DNA from 2 places in the Rossellomorea sp. ABR4_012 genome. Region 1 is predicted to be linked to the other one. Evidence: riboswitches for the same ligand, from Rfam matches in the RefSeq annotation. Region 1 holds a riboswitch; the other holds the start of a gene.
What was found. A riboswitch is a leader RNA that binds a small molecule or an ion and turns the genes downstream of it on or off. The one in region 1 is predicted to bind cyclic di-GMP.
Positions count from the first base shown of each region.

Region 2: linked by a shared signal. The riboswitch ahead of ACXAFV_RS03145 (hypothetical protein) and the one ahead of ACXAFV_RS04090 (beta-ketoacyl synthase N-terminal-like domain-containing protein) in region 1 are both predicted to bind cyclic di-GMP.

Region 1 is NZ_JBSWVK010000001.1:823,239-831,358, forward strand. It holds gene ACXAFV_RS04080 (acyltransferase) at 1-459, opposite strand, end outside; gene ACXAFV_RS04085 (SGNH/GDSL hydrolase family protein) at 1,168-1,980, shown strand; cyclic di-GMP riboswitch class I at 2,140-2,223, shown strand; gene ACXAFV_RS04090 (beta-ketoacyl synthase N-terminal-like domain-containing protein) at 2,590-3,765, shown strand; gene ACXAFV_RS04095 (putative bifunctional diguanylate cyclase/phosphodiesterase) at 3,812-6,211, shown strand; gene ACXAFV_RS04100 (VanZ family protein) at 6,319-6,753, shown strand; gene ACXAFV_RS04105 (immune inhibitor A domain-containing protein) at 6,948-8,120, shown strand, end outside.
Region 2 is NZ_JBSWVK010000001.1:607,782-615,901, reverse strand. It holds gene hutH (histidine ammonia-lyase) at 1-772, opposite strand, end outside; gene hutP (hut operon transcriptional regulator HutP) at 993-1,439, opposite strand; gene ACXAFV_RS03170 (hypothetical protein) at 1,650-2,138, opposite strand; gene ACXAFV_RS03165 (transposase) at 2,248-2,820, opposite strand; gene ACXAFV_RS03160 (hypothetical protein) at 2,978-3,304, opposite strand; gene ACXAFV_RS03155 (helix-turn-helix domain-containing protein) at 3,508-3,921, shown strand; gene ACXAFV_RS03150 (YwzD family small protein) at 4,006-4,164, opposite strand; cyclic di-GMP riboswitch class I at 4,371-4,446, shown strand; gene ACXAFV_RS03145 (hypothetical protein) at 4,714-5,379, shown strand; gene ACXAFV_RS03140 (efflux RND transporter periplasmic adaptor subunit) at 5,402-6,634, shown strand; gene ACXAFV_RS03135 (alkaline phosphatase) at 6,743-8,120, shown strand, end outside.

The DNA of each region.
Region 1 (8,120 bases):
TTTAGAACGGATTAATTGCAAGAGTGGGAATAGCAGATAAAATTGAAAGACTATCGACATAAAGTATAAATGGTAAAAGGAATTCCCGGATAAGAAGTTCATTAGAAAGCGTTTTTCACCGACGTCAAAGGGATTTACACCTTCAACTGCATACATAAAACCTAAATAAAATATACTCCAAAATAAAAAAGGGAATCCGATTTTGGTAAATCTGCTAGTGGAAAACCTCTTAATATCAAAACCTCTGAAGCGAACTTGATAAAATAATAGAAACCCACTGATAAGTGCAAAAATAGGGGTTCCGAAGCGGCTTATCTGATTGATGAAATAAGTGAAATCATTGAACTGCTGCCCCTGTTGATAATAATAAGTAGCCGAGACATGAACAAAGACCACTAATAGACAAGCAATTGCTCTTAATATATGAATTTCAGCTATATGGCTGCGTTTTTTAGTCATTTTTGTCACATCCTTGGTGTAGTAAACTGAATTCCTCCTACATCTTATATGAAAAATTTAGTGAGTTCTCGTTTGTAATCTTACTTTAATGCAATAGTTGAATGGAGATAATATAAGAACCATAATCTATTAATTGTGGAAATTTTAAGGTTATCTCTCATACTTAAGGCTCGTACCCCCATAAGAATTATTCTGTTAAGCTCAAGTTAAATGACTTCTATATATCTCGTAAAAAGGTTTTGGAGAAAAAAGAAAAGGGAATAAAAAAGTAACAATTCGACGTATTAAGCTAAATGTTCTTATAAATTCCACCATGAAAATGACAATTTTCTTATAATAAACGGTTTATAATTGGACATATACGTTCTTCAGGTAACAAATTAAGTAGAATGGGGTGCTAGAGTTGTGAGAAATGAAAACGATTTCAGTTCCGGTTTGTATTGGGGCACTCTTATAAGTATTCCGTTGTGGCTTTCTTTTTTTGGCTGGGTAAAGATTGTTAAGGCATTTTTATAAAAAGCATTGTGACTTAGTAGTTAAATATTTTGAAGGGGTGACATAGAGTGAAAATTCTTTAAGTCACCCCTTTTGTGTAAAGAAACTAATATATTGTCGTAACTTTTAGAACCGTATCCTACATATATTTACAAATAATGTAATATATCTACTGTATCATGTCTGTATAGGTTATACGGATGGGGGATGAGAATGAAGAATGTATTGTTAATCTGTCTTTTTATCATCACGGTACACACATTGACAGCAGGTAAATTACATTGGGATAAGAGAGTAGGGGCGGTTCAGACAGACTCTGCTGCATCAACCGGGTTGAATGATCAAGAAAGGGAAAATGAGCAAGTTTCAGTTGAAAAAGTAGTAGATAGGGATAAACTAATGAAGTTAGATAGAGTGAATTACCTGCCGCCTGAACTTCAACAAAAATTCAGAGAAAAAACTAGCAGTAATGATCAACCCGTCTATCTGATGATTTTGGGGTCCTCCTCTACCTCGCAAAAGGTAGGTGCATGGGCAAAACAGCTGGAAAGTAAGCTGCATGAAATTTATGGAAAGTCGCTTGTAGAGGTTTCAATAAAAGAAATTGCTAACAAAACCTCTGATCAGGTAATCAACGAGAACATACATAAAGACTTGGCGGATCAGACCCCAGACATTCTGCTATTGGAACCATTTTTACTGTATGATAATGGAGAAATAAGTATATCGAACCGCTTAAAAAACCTTTCAACAATTATAGAAGTTTTTAAGGAACATAACCCTAACATCACAGTGATGATTCAACCTGCTAACCCTATTCATGGAGCCCGTCATTATCCAAATGAAGAACAAGATTTAGAAGACTATGCGATACAAAATAAATATATCTACTTGAATCATTGGGAGGCATGGCCGGATTATAACGATAAGGAAATAAAAGATTATCTAACGAATGAAAACTTACCGAATGATAAAGGAAATGGGGTTTGGGCAAAATACTTAATTGATTATTTTGTGAGAATGTAAAAGATAGCTTTAATCTGTGAAATATTCTTTTAAGAATATACAATTTATTTTTATGATTTTTATGATACTATCTAAAAGTAGTAAAATTGAATCATTCATAACTGTAGTTTATAGTTATATAGTATGTTATTGAAACTATTTAAAAACCATTCATAATTCGTACGATAATGGCAAAATCATTGAAAAATGATGACGCAAAACTATAGGGGCTAATGTCTATGACTATGCCAGCCAGCTTCCGAAAACGGACTCCTGCGATTTATGAAACAGAGGAGGAACATTATGAAGTTGAAAAAAGTATTGTCTCAATTTAAATTTTGGTGGCATTCTATAAGAGTGCACTACCATCAAGCATTATTTGATAGTTGTCTGGATTGCCGTCTCAAAAAGAAAATTCAACAAAAGATCATGTATCATGAAATGAAACTGAATAACTATTAGTTTATGGAAAGGCTCATAATGGGCCTTTTTTTTATTTTCTGCTCTACTGATATTTATGTAGTGTGTTTTTTGTCGAATTAACATAGATTATGTCTAATGATTTCCTTTATAATAATTGGTAACGGAAGAAATTATCGGTATGACCTACTATCATAAGGATGGATTCTATTGGACAGAATTGTAATTACCGGCTATGGGATAAAGGCTCCAGGCGCTTTAACTAAACATGATTTTCGCAGCGTGCTGGAGAATGGGATCTGTACCCAGTCTGTACTCAAAAGTAACAATGCTACGCACTCTAGTGTGATTTCGGGAATCATAGAAAACGATTTTACGATTATTAATGAAAAAAATTATAAGCGTTATCCCCGTTCGATCAGGCTGGCCCTGGCTGCTGCCGATGACGCAGTATCAATGGCTCAACTATCATGTGACCCTTATCAGGTGGCTGTCATCATGGGGACTTCTGCGGGGGCGATCCTAGAAATTGAGCAGTATGCATCCGTGGCCCTTGACTTGAAAAAGTATCCGATTCACGGGGTATCCATTGTTGATAACCATACCCTTTCATCTGCAATCGCGGCACATATAGGACTTAGAGGACCTGCTTTCACCATTACTACGGGGTGTACAGCCAGCTTGGATGCCGTGGTTTTGGCCAAATTATTATTAGAGTCCGGCCAAGTGAATGCTTGTATCATAGGGGGGACAGACGCACCTCTTGGACAGTGGAGTATTAACGGTTTCATCAAAACAAGAGCCATTGCTTCAAATGTCTCGGTCGAAAAGACTGGTGTCCCTTTTTCGACCGATCACCAAGGGTTCGTCCTTTCGGAAGGGGCAGGGGTTCTCGTTCTGGAACGTGAAGAGGATGCTATGAAGCAGGGGAAGAAAATCTATGGAAGCATAGAGCGTGTGTTATCAAGGAATGAGGGAACACCTATCCTAAAAACGGATGAATCAGGACAGGAAATGCTTTCTTTATACAAGGAGGTCATCAGGGACAAAGTCCCTTCTTATGTGAACAGTCAGTCTTTAGGCCTGCAGACAAATGACCGGATTGAAGGGTATATTCATAGAGAGTTATTCGGGAATATGGTGCCTCTGACCTCAATAAAGGGAATGACCGGTCACTCATTTGCTGCCATGGGCGCAATGCAAATCATCTCAGCTCTCCTTTCAATTGAGTATGGATTTATACCCCCGACTATCAAAACATCAGGGAAGGGATACGAGGATTTGCCCATTGTTTATAAAACCCGGTTTCAGCCAATCGAATCCGTGAGCATCACCACTCATGGTAACAGCGGGAATAATGCTTGTATTGTTATTGGGAAACCCTGAAACCGATTAAAAAGGAACAACTACTTGAATGAGGGGGGATCATCTTATGTTTTTTCTGTTTTTACTATTAGTTGCACTTATCCCTCTGGTTATCGGCATTTCAATTCTTAAAATGTTCAAGGGAAATAAGCTGTCAAAGGCACTATTTTTATTTTTACTATTGGCAACGTTATGGCAGATAGATGTATCAGTGTTGTTTGCTCATCATGTTTTAACCCAGCAAGCCATTGATTTTCTGTTTAGGCTATTTAGGATCGGTTCCATCATGTTATCTCCTACTCTATTCTTTGTGGCATTTATCATTTACCAGGAAGAGCTTGCGAACTTCCAAAACAGTAAATGGAATTACCTGATGAATAAAAAGGTGGTCATCTTCTATTACATCTGCAGTTTTGCCGTGTATTTAATAGGCTGGAGCCATAAAGGGATTCATTCTTATAGATTGATAGAGCCAGCGCATGCCCCTTCTTTTTATTTTCCTGTATATGGGAGTCTATCATGGGTATTTCATGCCAATGTCCTTCTATTTATCATCAGTATTGTCGTATGTATAAGGATTTGCACTCGAATTGGTCATTCTGCTTTGCAATCGTTTTTATTCTATTTTATTCTCTCGACCGCATTAGGATATGCCATCGGAATACTGAACATGCTTCCTTATGCCATGCTGCTTCCCAGTGCAGTGTCGGTTCTTATATTCGCTATTTCCATTCTGATTCTATCTAATAAGATGCATCTTCGTATGGTCAACGATGTGAACAGTCAACTCGACCAGAACAGGGAGTTTTTAAGCAAGGTAATCGACCTTAACCCCAACTATATTTATGCGAAAGATCAATACGGCCGATACACTCTGGTGAACGAATCTTTTGCCACACTATATGGGTTGGAGAAGCGTGAAATAATAGGGAAAACCGATTTCGACGTTCATGTGAATAAGGAAAGAGCTTTTGAAATTTATCAGATTGATCAAGCAGTACTTGCTGATGAGAAAGAGATTACTGCACTTGAAGAGATCTTTATTGATCGTTTCGGGAAAGAGAGATGGCTGCAAAGTTCAAAGATTCCCATTAAAACAAAAGATTCCACTATTCTTCTGGGTGTCTCAACCGATATCACTGAGCATAAACAGCATGAAAAAGAGCTTAACCACCAAGCGAATCACGACGTACTGACCGGACTTCCCAACAGGAGGATGTTAAATGAAAATTTAACGAACATCTTAAAGCCTGCTGACAGTAAAGCTGCTTTGATGCTTATTGACCTAGATCGATTCAAATATATCAATGACACGCTGGGACATGATGTCGGAGACTTACTTTTAATTGAAGTCTCTAAACGTCTTAAACAGTTCCTTGGTGACAGAGGACTTGCAAACGCAAATGTTTACAGGCTTGGAGGGGATGAATTTACCTTATTATTTCCATATCGTCACCCTGAAGAAGTAACGGATATTGCGAAGAGTCTACTTGAACAATTTAATAGAGAATTCAGTCTAGGAGAGCAGGAATTTTTTATTTCGCCAAGCATAGGAATCAGTACTTATCCTGAAGATGGATGTGATGCAAAGACATTAATGAAAAATGCTGACACAGCCATGTACTATGTGAAGGAAAGAGAAAAAAATGGGTTTCAACTATTCACGAAAGAAATGAATCGCGATTTCTTTCGGAAAATGATGATTGAAAAAGAACTTCGTACGGCTTTGGAGCAAGGTGAATTCGAACTTCATTACCAGCCATCAATGGATATACATACAAGGAAGATTTGTGGAATGGAAGCGCTTATCCGCTGGAACAATAAGAACCTGGGTCATGTTTCACCTGCTGAGTTCATTCCGATTGCAGAAGAGACAGGTATGATTATCAGGATAGGGGAATGGGTACTCAGGACAGCCTGCGAGCAGAATATATGCTGGCAGAATGCGGAGTATCCACCTATGAAAATCGGAATCAACATTTCAATCAGACAGCTCCTGGATAAAAATTTCGTCCACAAAGCTGCTGCCATCATTAAGGAATCAGGCCTTTTGCCGACTTATATTGATTTAGAAATAACAGAAAGTATTGCCATGTATGACCCGACTCTGATGATCAATAAACTGAAAGAATTAAAGGAAATCGGAGTCAGCATTTCAATGGATGATTTCGGGACTGGCTACTCCTCCTTAAGTTATCTCAAGAAGTATCCGCTCGATACGTTGAAAATTGATCGAAGCTTTGTCAGCGGCATCACTTCCCATGAAGATAATAAAGCCATTGTGAACAGTATTATCTCCATGGCAAAGCACCTTGGCTTACATGTGACTGCCGAAGGTGTGGAGGACGAAGGGGAAATTCGTTTTCTGGAAGATAGCCAATGTGACACCATTCAAGGGTATGTAATTAGCAGGCCGTTATGCGGTCAGGAGTTTGAGCGTAAATTCCTTGCGGGAACAGTGGGATAGAAAGGAAAATGTAAGCATGAAGAATCGTTTCTTCATGCTTTTTCTCATTAGTAGATGGTATGTCGCTGTAATATCTTGTCAAAAATAGTCACAAGGAAGTGATTGTTTTGTTGCTCAGGATGGTTGCAACATGCTATTTTATTGTTATTTTTATCTTTACTTGTACAGAGAATTTAACCAAGTTTTATAGAGAAAGAATTCCTCATTTTAAATGGAATCCCAATCCGGATTATTCAACTTTTTTCGATTTCACCTCTTATCCTTTTACCAGTCGAGCTTACATTTCTCAAAAAACTGGGCATGTACTCGCATTCTTTTTACTGGCTTTGACTATTTATGGAGTGGTCCGGGTTGGAGTGACCTTGCTTATATCATTTTCATACGCACTCTTTACCGAGACTGCTCAGTTGTTTTTTCATCGAACCGGCTGCCTGGTGGATGTGGGGTATGATATGGCGGGGGTTTTTGTTTTTATGGTGGTGTTGTTCCTTATGAATGCTATTGGGGAGTTTATTCATTCTGAGCAATTCGATGTACGTTGAAAAAATGAGAACAGGTACTTTTGGTATGGAGTGCCTGTTTTTGTATTTGGTTAGAAAACAAAATATTACTAATATATTAAAATATTACAGTTATTTTACATATAAATTCTCCAGAAGGGATAGGTGTTCTGTATAAAGAATTCAGAATATAGGAACTTATGTCTATGTTCTAATTATTTTAAGGGGGAATTAGTTTGAGAAAGAAAAGAAAAGCTGCGTCCGCAGCACTAGCTACACTGCTGGGTCTTAGTACATTAGCAGTGGGTCCAGCTATGTCAACTGCTCAGACGGTTGATGTGAAGAATGTACTTAGCGAGGTGGCAGATAAAGGTCATGCGGGTCACAGCCACCATGGTGGATCTCCATTCGACTTGGGGATTGCCAATGATGAGCGTTTGATTGAGATGTTGAAAAAAGAAGGGAAGATTGCAAAGAATGCAACTCCAGCTGAAGCGGAGAAGGCACTGGCTAAGTTTTTGAATAAGAAGGCTGAAAGTGCAAAGAAAGAAGCAGGGGAACTTGAAGATGAAGCAGCTGCTAATAAGGCCAAGCTTCAAGGGGAAATGAAAAACAATGGTTTGAAATCCGGAAAAGGAAATAAGCTGGGCCAAGCGAAGAAGAATTCTCCTGATTCAGTGAAAGAAGAAACTTATGATGGAGAAATGCGAACGGATAAAGTCCTTGTTCTTCTGATTGATTATCCGGATAAGCCCCATAACGACATGACTGCCGATGAAACGGATATGTATTACGAAGGTGAAGAGGCTTACTCAAGCCAGCACTATCAAGATATGCTGTTCGGTACTGGCGGATGGACAGGACCTGATGGGAAAAACTATGTATCTATGAAACAGTATTATGAGCAGCAATCAGGTGGAAGTTACTCTGTTGAAGGGGAAGTTGCTGGATGGTATACAGCGAGCAAACCTGCAGCTGCATATGGTGGGAATGACCCTCAGCCAGATGGAAGTGACGTAAACCCACGTGGTCTTGTAAAAGAGGCTTTAGCTGCTGCAGCGGCAGACCCAAATGTAAACCTCGCCGATTACGACCAGTGGGATCGTTATGACCTTGATGGTGACGGTAATTATTTGGAAGCAGACGGTTTGGTGGATCACTTAATGATTATTCACTCCGGTGTCGGTGAAGAAGCTGGCGGCGGATCTTTAGGGTCTGATGCTATCTGGTCTCACCGTTGGAATTTGGGTGGAGTTTATCCTGTGGAAGGGACAGAAGCTACTGTTGGATATTGGGGTGGCCCAATGGCCGCCTTCGATTACACAATTGAACCTGAAGACGGTGCAGTCGGTGTAATGGCACATGAATTCGGTCATGACTTAGGTCTGCCTGATGAATATGACACTCAG
Region 2 (8,120 bases), 220 kb from region 1:
ATTCCCTGATTCGTTTAGCCGTTGCGACCTGCTGCGGATAGCCTCTTACTAAATGAATGTCCTCGTCAAAAGCATCCATGATTCCTTGCAGGCCTTCCAAGGTCAGACTGGCGATCATTTCGCTTTGATACGCTAGTTCCTCTGCTTCCAAGTATCCGATGACTCCCATTGCCGTCATGGCCTGTGTACCGTTGATCAGTGCCAGACCCTCTTTTGCCTGGAGCTGGATCGGGAAGATGTTTTCTTTAGACAGTACCGGCAGTGTTTGATGGACCTTCCCTTGGTAATGAACTTCTCCTTCACCCATAAGAGCCAGTGCCAGATGAGAAAGTGGTGCGAGGTCGCCACTTGCACCGAGCGAACCTTGCTGCGGTATCACCGGATGGATTTCTTTGTTCAGGAACTCTACTAGTCTTTCAACGATGACTGGTCTTACGCCGGAGTAGCCTTTCAAGAGTGCATTCGCTCTTAGGAGGAGCATCGCCCTCGATACCGATTCCGGGAACGGGTCTCCCACCCCGCATGCATGTGAATGGATGAGGTTGAGCTGCAGCTCTTCCACATCATCTGAATCGATCAGCACGTCACTGAACTTCCCGAAGCCCGTAGTAATCCCATAAACCACGCGCTTCTCCTTCACGATCTTCTCAACCGCTTCCCTGCTCTTCTTCACACGTGCCATACTCTCCGGGGATATAACAACCTCCTCCCCCTCATAAATGATCCTTCTCGCATCCTCCAAACTCAACGAACACCCTGTCAACACAACCATCTATATCACCTCAACAAATTAATTTTCACTTTCACACTTTAAAGCACATTGGGACGGGCTTTTAGCCATTCACCGCTTTAACGTGGTCTGGGACGGGCCTTCAATATAGGCCTTCAACTTCCAACTAACAAGAAAAGGAGGCTCGACCCGAAGACAGAGTTCTGCCTTGGGTCGAGCCTCCTTTTGACTGGTTTCTATAGGCTCTTTTCTTATTTATCTATTAAATATGATTGATGCCTAAACCGATTGTTTCGTGTTCCAATCCTTTAATGGGCGCGCCAATCGTTCCATACAGTGCGACTGCAATCCATTCGCCTTCTTCTTCATTTTCATAAGGGGTCCCCCTGACGATAGAGAAGCGAAGGCCGACCGTTCGAAGGACTTCCCCGATCTGGGTATGTCCCCTGGTTACCCCGGTAAGGGCTTCCATAGTCGCGTGATACAGCGCATGCATTTCACGATAAAGATCTTCTCGTACAAGATCATTTCTTTTTGCTGCCGTTTCAATGGCAGCGACAATCTTTTGACTGTCCATGGAGCCAATCTTGCCTGTGCAATAGCTCCAGTTCAATTCATTAAAATGCCTGTTCCATTCTTCCTCTTCCTGATCCAGAAGCAGAAGCAGCATGGCATTCTTTCCAATTTTGGTATGATCCATTTTTTCCAAGTGGCATTCGCACCTTAACTAGAAAATTCTAAAAATACTAATAACTACTTATATTGTATGGTGTACCATCTGATAGGTCAACGGAAAATGTCTTGATTTTAGAAACTTAGAGAGGTAGTTTGGTAGCGTGGTAAAGGGTTTAGGGAGACTCGGAGTCCTCTTCATTAGAAATAGACGTCCCTAGAATTCAGGTTCGCCTGGTGGCCTTTATTAATCTTCCTGTTTGTTGCCTTTTCCTTTATATACGTCAGGATTCTTCAGAAAGTATGTAATACTCCCGCCGTCGCATTTATGACTGAGATAGGAAAGGATATCAAGTCTATCTTCATTCAACAAAGTATCTTCCCGTGGAAAGCGGGCGCGAATGTTCAACTTGTCTTCTCCATTTTGGTTTTCAAGCACGATTTTACAGTCCAGGGGTTTACGTTCCCGGTCATCTACACGCACAAATTTAAACGGAATGGAATGCTTTGAATCGATTGGTATCGCAAACAACGTGCTGAAGCCCACCGTTTCAAGGATTTTATCAGAATACATGATTCCTTCCAAAGCGTGAGAGAAACCCGGCGGCCGACTTACCACCACCAGCCTCTTTTTGTATTGCTGGCCTTGGAATAAAACGAGGTGTTTTTTAGGTGTAGTCACTATTTTTCTTGATACGTGGAGATTCTCGAAAACCAGGATGAATTCTTTGTGCATTACTTCCTCCTTTTTGAGCTTGAATTTTCAATATTAATAACTAGGAATATTTTCCTATAACTACAATTCGACACCGATTTCCATTTTCCTGTAAAAAGTTTACAAATTTTTATATTTTTTTGGTAAGCGACTTTTTAAGAAGGATAAGCTCTTCTTTTCTATCCAAATACTCTTTATATAGACTTGGATCTTGATTAGAAAAATATTCGAGTGTACGGGTTTTGTCGATCAGTGGATTATCAATTCCTTTAGTGTAAGAAGAATAGCTGCTCCATGGATAGGTTTCAGCAGAGGTCGTAAGTCCAGCTTCTGTGGGGTTTAGATGAATGTACTTGCTGAGGCCGATAAAGTAGGAAGGTGTATCAACGCAGGTAGACCCAAATCTCTCATTGAATACATGGCCGACAAGATTATGTTGATTATTAAAATATATCGCGTAACGGGTATGCTGAATATGAAGAATCTTGTTAAGAGGAACTTGATCGCTTTCTAGCAATAAGTGGAGATGGTTCGACATGAGGCAATATGCATGGAGCTTAAAGGGATACTTCTCTTTCGTGTCGAGGAGATATGATAAATACTTGCTCCGGTCATCGTCCTGAATAAAAATGTCCTGCTTCCGGTTTCCCCGGCAGTATACATGGTAGGTTCCCGGTGTCCATTCTCGGGCCCGTCTTGGCATTGAATCACTCCTATCGTGAATTTGTGAATTTTTCAAAAATCTTCTTACAGTTATCTATTCGACAACAATCATCAAAAACCTGCCTGGATGCATACAATTTCAAAGATCCACCCTGCACTGCGTTAAAGCAGTGAGGGACGGGCCTTTAAATATGATTCTACCTTTTCTCTTTCTTCCCTGTGTATACAATCCGCTCGTTTTCTTGAATGAAACAGGTAAGTTTATTAGTATGGGTGGGTTCATGATGAGGGTCGATAGTATATAGTTCGTAAAAATTTTTGTCGTTTTCTTTTTTGTTGGAAAAGAAGTGCACCCGTTTTTTTCCGTAGTCCCCTGCCCGGAAGTAACTTTTCTTTTTCTTCGTTACGTGAAAACTTATCTTGCTGGAAGCAAAGTCATTTCGGTTCCAACTCTTTTCTTTCCTATCAATTGTTGCTGCATTTCCATCACTGTTTCTCGTACTTCCTTGTCTCTGCTCTTTCATTCTTTTCTCCACCCTTCCTCCTTTTACAACAACAAATGACAATATTTTACTTTTTTATCATACTACTGATTAACGGAATTTGGTACAGTTAATTTTTTTAACAACAAATTGAAAAGTACATTAACTTTTCAATTCGTCGAATAATCCAGATACCGAAGTTAAAAAGATTATCTTGAAGGAAAAAGGGATAGTCGGTGAAACGTATGGAATTGGAATTACACGAAGAATTACAGCGGTACCGAAAAGAAGTACTCGATTTGTCTCAGGGAGAAGCTGCAGAGCGGCTGAACATCGGATCAAGCAGTCTGTCGAATTATGAACGCGGCAAGAGGGAAATACCTTCAAAGATGCTGCGCAGATTTAAAGAAGTGTATAAAATCCCTACGGAAGAAATGAACCGGATCATTTATGGAGAAAAAGCAGATGGGTACACCCCTGACCCCATGGTCTTGAGGGAATCATTCGAAGATGAGGAAACAGCTGCAATCATCCAAATGCTGAATGATCACCCTAAATTAAAGCGCACATTAGCTTCTCTCACCTATCAAACAGAAAAGCGAAAAGAAAAATTCGCCAGCCAGGCAAGCTCCCTCTACAACTACGCTCAGGATTGGTGATGAATTGTAGGGACGGGCCTTTAGCTCGCTAAAGGCCCGTCCCTCGTTACTTTAACGTGAAAAAGCACTCTAAAACAATTTGTTTTAGAGTGCTTTTTCATTTTGTAATGTATATTCACTTTGAAGTTCTTGTTTTAGCCAATTTAACATTTTATTTGCATCCATGTTTCCCTGCTGTCCTTTGTCGAATGCTTTTTGCATGACAGAGAGAACATGCTGCTCTTTGCTGACTTTCTTGCTCAAAAAGACAACCTCCTACAATTAAAAACAGTTTCTACTACTTTATTACACTAGTTGTCGAAAGTTCAAACATCAATTAATAGATATATTACCAGATTTATACACATAACAAAAGGAATACTTTTAAGAATAATGACTTTTTTCCTATTTTTATCTTTTATGTTTATTCCGATATAGAGGAGGGAAAATGATACACTATATTGTAAGGTTCTGACTAAAGGCAAAATCATCGAAAGGTGATGACGCAAAGCTATAGGGGCTATCCAACGCCAGCCAGCTACCAAAACCAAGGAGTGATAAATTTGTCGTTTTTAACACCAGAAGAGATAATGATTAAAAAGAAAAAAAGAAAAATTATGATGTACATAGGAATTTTCACCGTAACTGGTATCGTAATAGCAGGAACCACACTTCTCACATATGGTTTCTAAAAAAGGCGTCTTTTGACGCTTTTTTTTATTGGTTTCTTCTATTATTCTACAATATATGGAAAAGTTCTCGTTTTTTCGATAGAATATTAGATGCAGCCTATACTACTTGGAGGAAACCGCTATGCTAAAAGAAATAAATATATTTAAGGGACTAAAAAGCCCTTCTTTCTTTTTCTATGACCTGTCAACCACGGAAAATCCAAAGGGGTACCTAAAGAACATATTTCGTATGATTCTGTTATCCGCCTTAACTTTTGGTTTGATTTCCTCTTTCGGTATAGGAATGGATCCACTTTCAAAAGAGTTGAACAAACTTACCCCTGCTTTACTTGAATTAGAGAAGTTCCTGTTTTTCGCAGGAAGGATCCTTAACGGGATATTCTATTCCATCATTATTATATTTATTCCAAGTATCATTTTCTGGACGATTTCCGAGAAAGGTGAATACCGAAAACTCGTCATTGTTCAAGGATTAGTACTGCTTATCTTATTACTTGAGAGATTGACCTACATCCCATTATCTCTATTCTTCTCACTGGATTGGTTTTCGTCTCCACTATCACTCGGAGTCATCGCCCAGTACATAACAGCGAAACCTTGGGTCATTTATTTCTTAGGCAGCTTTTCCTTATTTAAAATCTGGATTTTCTACATCCAATACAAAGGGCTTAAACGTCTTACCGAACAAAAAAACTGGCTGATTTGGACAGTCATCTTACTAACGAATCTATTCTTCTGGGCCATCACTGCATTTTTAGCCTATATCGATTTTTCAACATTAATTTAACGTCTAAAGGCTGGGATCATTTATGAATAAACGAAAACTATTATACACCGGTCTCTCTTTGTCTCTCCTATTTGTAGGGACGAATGCTTATCTAATTGAAAAAGCAAAGAGCAAAGTCGACCGGGAAGTCCGGATTGAAGAGTGGGACGCATTCGATAAAGACGACTTACAAAAAGAGCTCTCTAAATCCGGTGTCGCCACATCTGCAGAAGAAACCTACCTTTATTTCAACGATGAATTCGGCTCCTTCAAGAAGTTCCTCGTTAAAGAAGGCGACGAAGTGAAATCAGGAACGCCTCTATATGAGTACGAAGTCACTGATTTTACAGGGCAGAAAGACGTCCTCGAATCAGAAGTCGACCAGCTCGAAGATGAAATCGACAGCATCGAAGACAATATCTCGGATTTGGAACGGCTCGAGAACTCACTCCCTTCTTCTTATGATGAAGAGGAGATGCCGCTCGAAGCAAGTGCCCTTGAAACAGAATATGACATTAAGAAGGAAATCGCCTCTCGGGAACTTGAAATTGACCGACTGGAAAATCAAATCGACAGCCTAGAGCGTCAAATTTCAGACCTTCAATCATATGAAACGACACTGACAGTCGAAAGCAGCGGGGATGGTATCGTCAAAAACCTTTCCCACTCTGTCCAGAATCCATTGATCACAATCGCTTCTGAAGCTACGGTGATTACGACTGACTTAACGGAAAAAGAAATCATGGACGTTGAAGAAAACATGAACGCAAAAGTACAGTCCGAAGTAGAGAAGAAAACTCAAAAAGGGATTGTTACTGATGTCTCTTCCCTTCCTAAAAGAGATCCTCACATAGAAACGGACAGCATGTATCCGATAAAAATTCAGCTTGAGGACGAAGACAACAAACTGCTGCCTGGCCACCATGTACTAGTGTCAGTGATCACCGATGAAGTAAAGAACACTCTGGTCGTACCGGTGACGGCTGTTGAAAAATCAGGCTCAAAAAAACATGTCTGGGTGCTGACGGATAAAGGTGTAGTGAAAAAGAAAACCGTTGAAACCGGACTGCAGGTAGACGGCAAGGTGCAAATCAAATCCGGCGTAAAAGCCGGCGAATATTTCATCGTAAACCCTGATGAAATCCCTGCTTTGAGAAATGGCGCTTCATTCATTACCGCTCTCGATTGGGATAAAATCAAGTTGAGAGATTTGAAGAAAATGGACCGGCCGACTGTTTTGGAAAATCTGTTGTTAGGAATATTAGAAAGAAAATAATGTTTCGAGGAGACCCGCCCTGATTTGGAGCGGGTCTCTTTTATACATAGTCTCTTTATGAGTGTTGATACTAAGTGTATCTGACACTCATTTAAAGGAGACGATTCCATGAAAACCTTCAAATCTGCACTCATTGTCATCATCCTTCTGTCCCTGCTTGCATTCTCTTTCCCTTCCACCTGCGGATTTGCCGCCACCCCTCCCAAGAAAAATGTCATCTTCATGATCATGGACGGCACAAATTCCGATATCGTCACACTTTCAAGATGGTATAAAGGTTCCGGACTCAACCTTGATAAAATCCTTGTCGGAGGCGTACGAACCTATTCCGGGGAATCTGCCATCACGGATTCTGCGGCTGCAGGAACCGCAATGTCGATCGGGGAGAAAACAAAGGCGGACTATATCGGCATGAACGCTGACGGTAAACCGGTTCTGACCGTGTTGGAGGCAGCCAAGCTGTCCGGCTATGCAGGGGGAATCGTGGCGACCTCCCCTGTTCAGCACGCAACTCCTGCTGCCTTCACTGCCCATGTGCTGAACCGCGATGAATTCGGGGACATCGGTGAACAGCAGGTCTACCAGAACCTCGACGTCATCCTCGGCGGCGGTGCTGCCTGGCTCAAACCAAAATCCAAAAACTCAGTCAAAAATGACGACGGCATGCTCAAAACCAAACAAATCTCCCGCGAAGACGGCGAAAACCTTGTTACTAAGATAAAATCCAACCCCCTTTACTCCTTCACCGCAACGAGGGACGGGCTTTCAAAAAGTCTTGGAGCCGATAAGCTGTGGGGGGCGTTTGCCGAGGAGGATCTGGCTTATGATTTTGACCGAAAGGCGCTGAAGCCGGATGAACCGACGCTTGCTGAGATGACGAAGGCGGCAATTGAACGATTATCAGTTAATGAGAAAGGTTTTTTTCTGATGGTGGAAGGCAGCAAGGTGGATTGGGCGGCGCATAAGAATGATCCTGTCGGGATGATCAGTGAGGTGTTGAGCTTTGACCTGGCCGTAGGTGAAGCGTTGGAATATGCGGAGCGAGATGGAAATACCATGGTCGTTGCGGTTACGGATCACGGGAACAGCGGGTTGACCCTTGGTAATCGAGATACTGATAAAACGTATAAGAATCAGCCTATTGAAACATTCATAGAACCGTTGAAAAAAGCCGAATTTACGGTGAAGGGTGCTACTTCCCAATTGAAGGATGACCATTCGAATTTGAAAGATGTGCTGCAGTCTTACGGGCTGTCTGGATTGAGCAAGAAAGAATACTGTTTGATGAAAGAAGCTAAAGATGTCGAGGACTTGGAGAATGAAATGGTCAAGCTGCTGGCGAAGCGAGCGAATATAGGGTTCTCCACTCATGGCCATACTGGTGAGGATGTGTTTCTTTATGGATATGGACCCGGTAAGCCTGCGGGATTGATTGAAAATACAGAACTGCCAAAGGTGTTTGCCCGCTATCTTGGTTTTTCTTTAG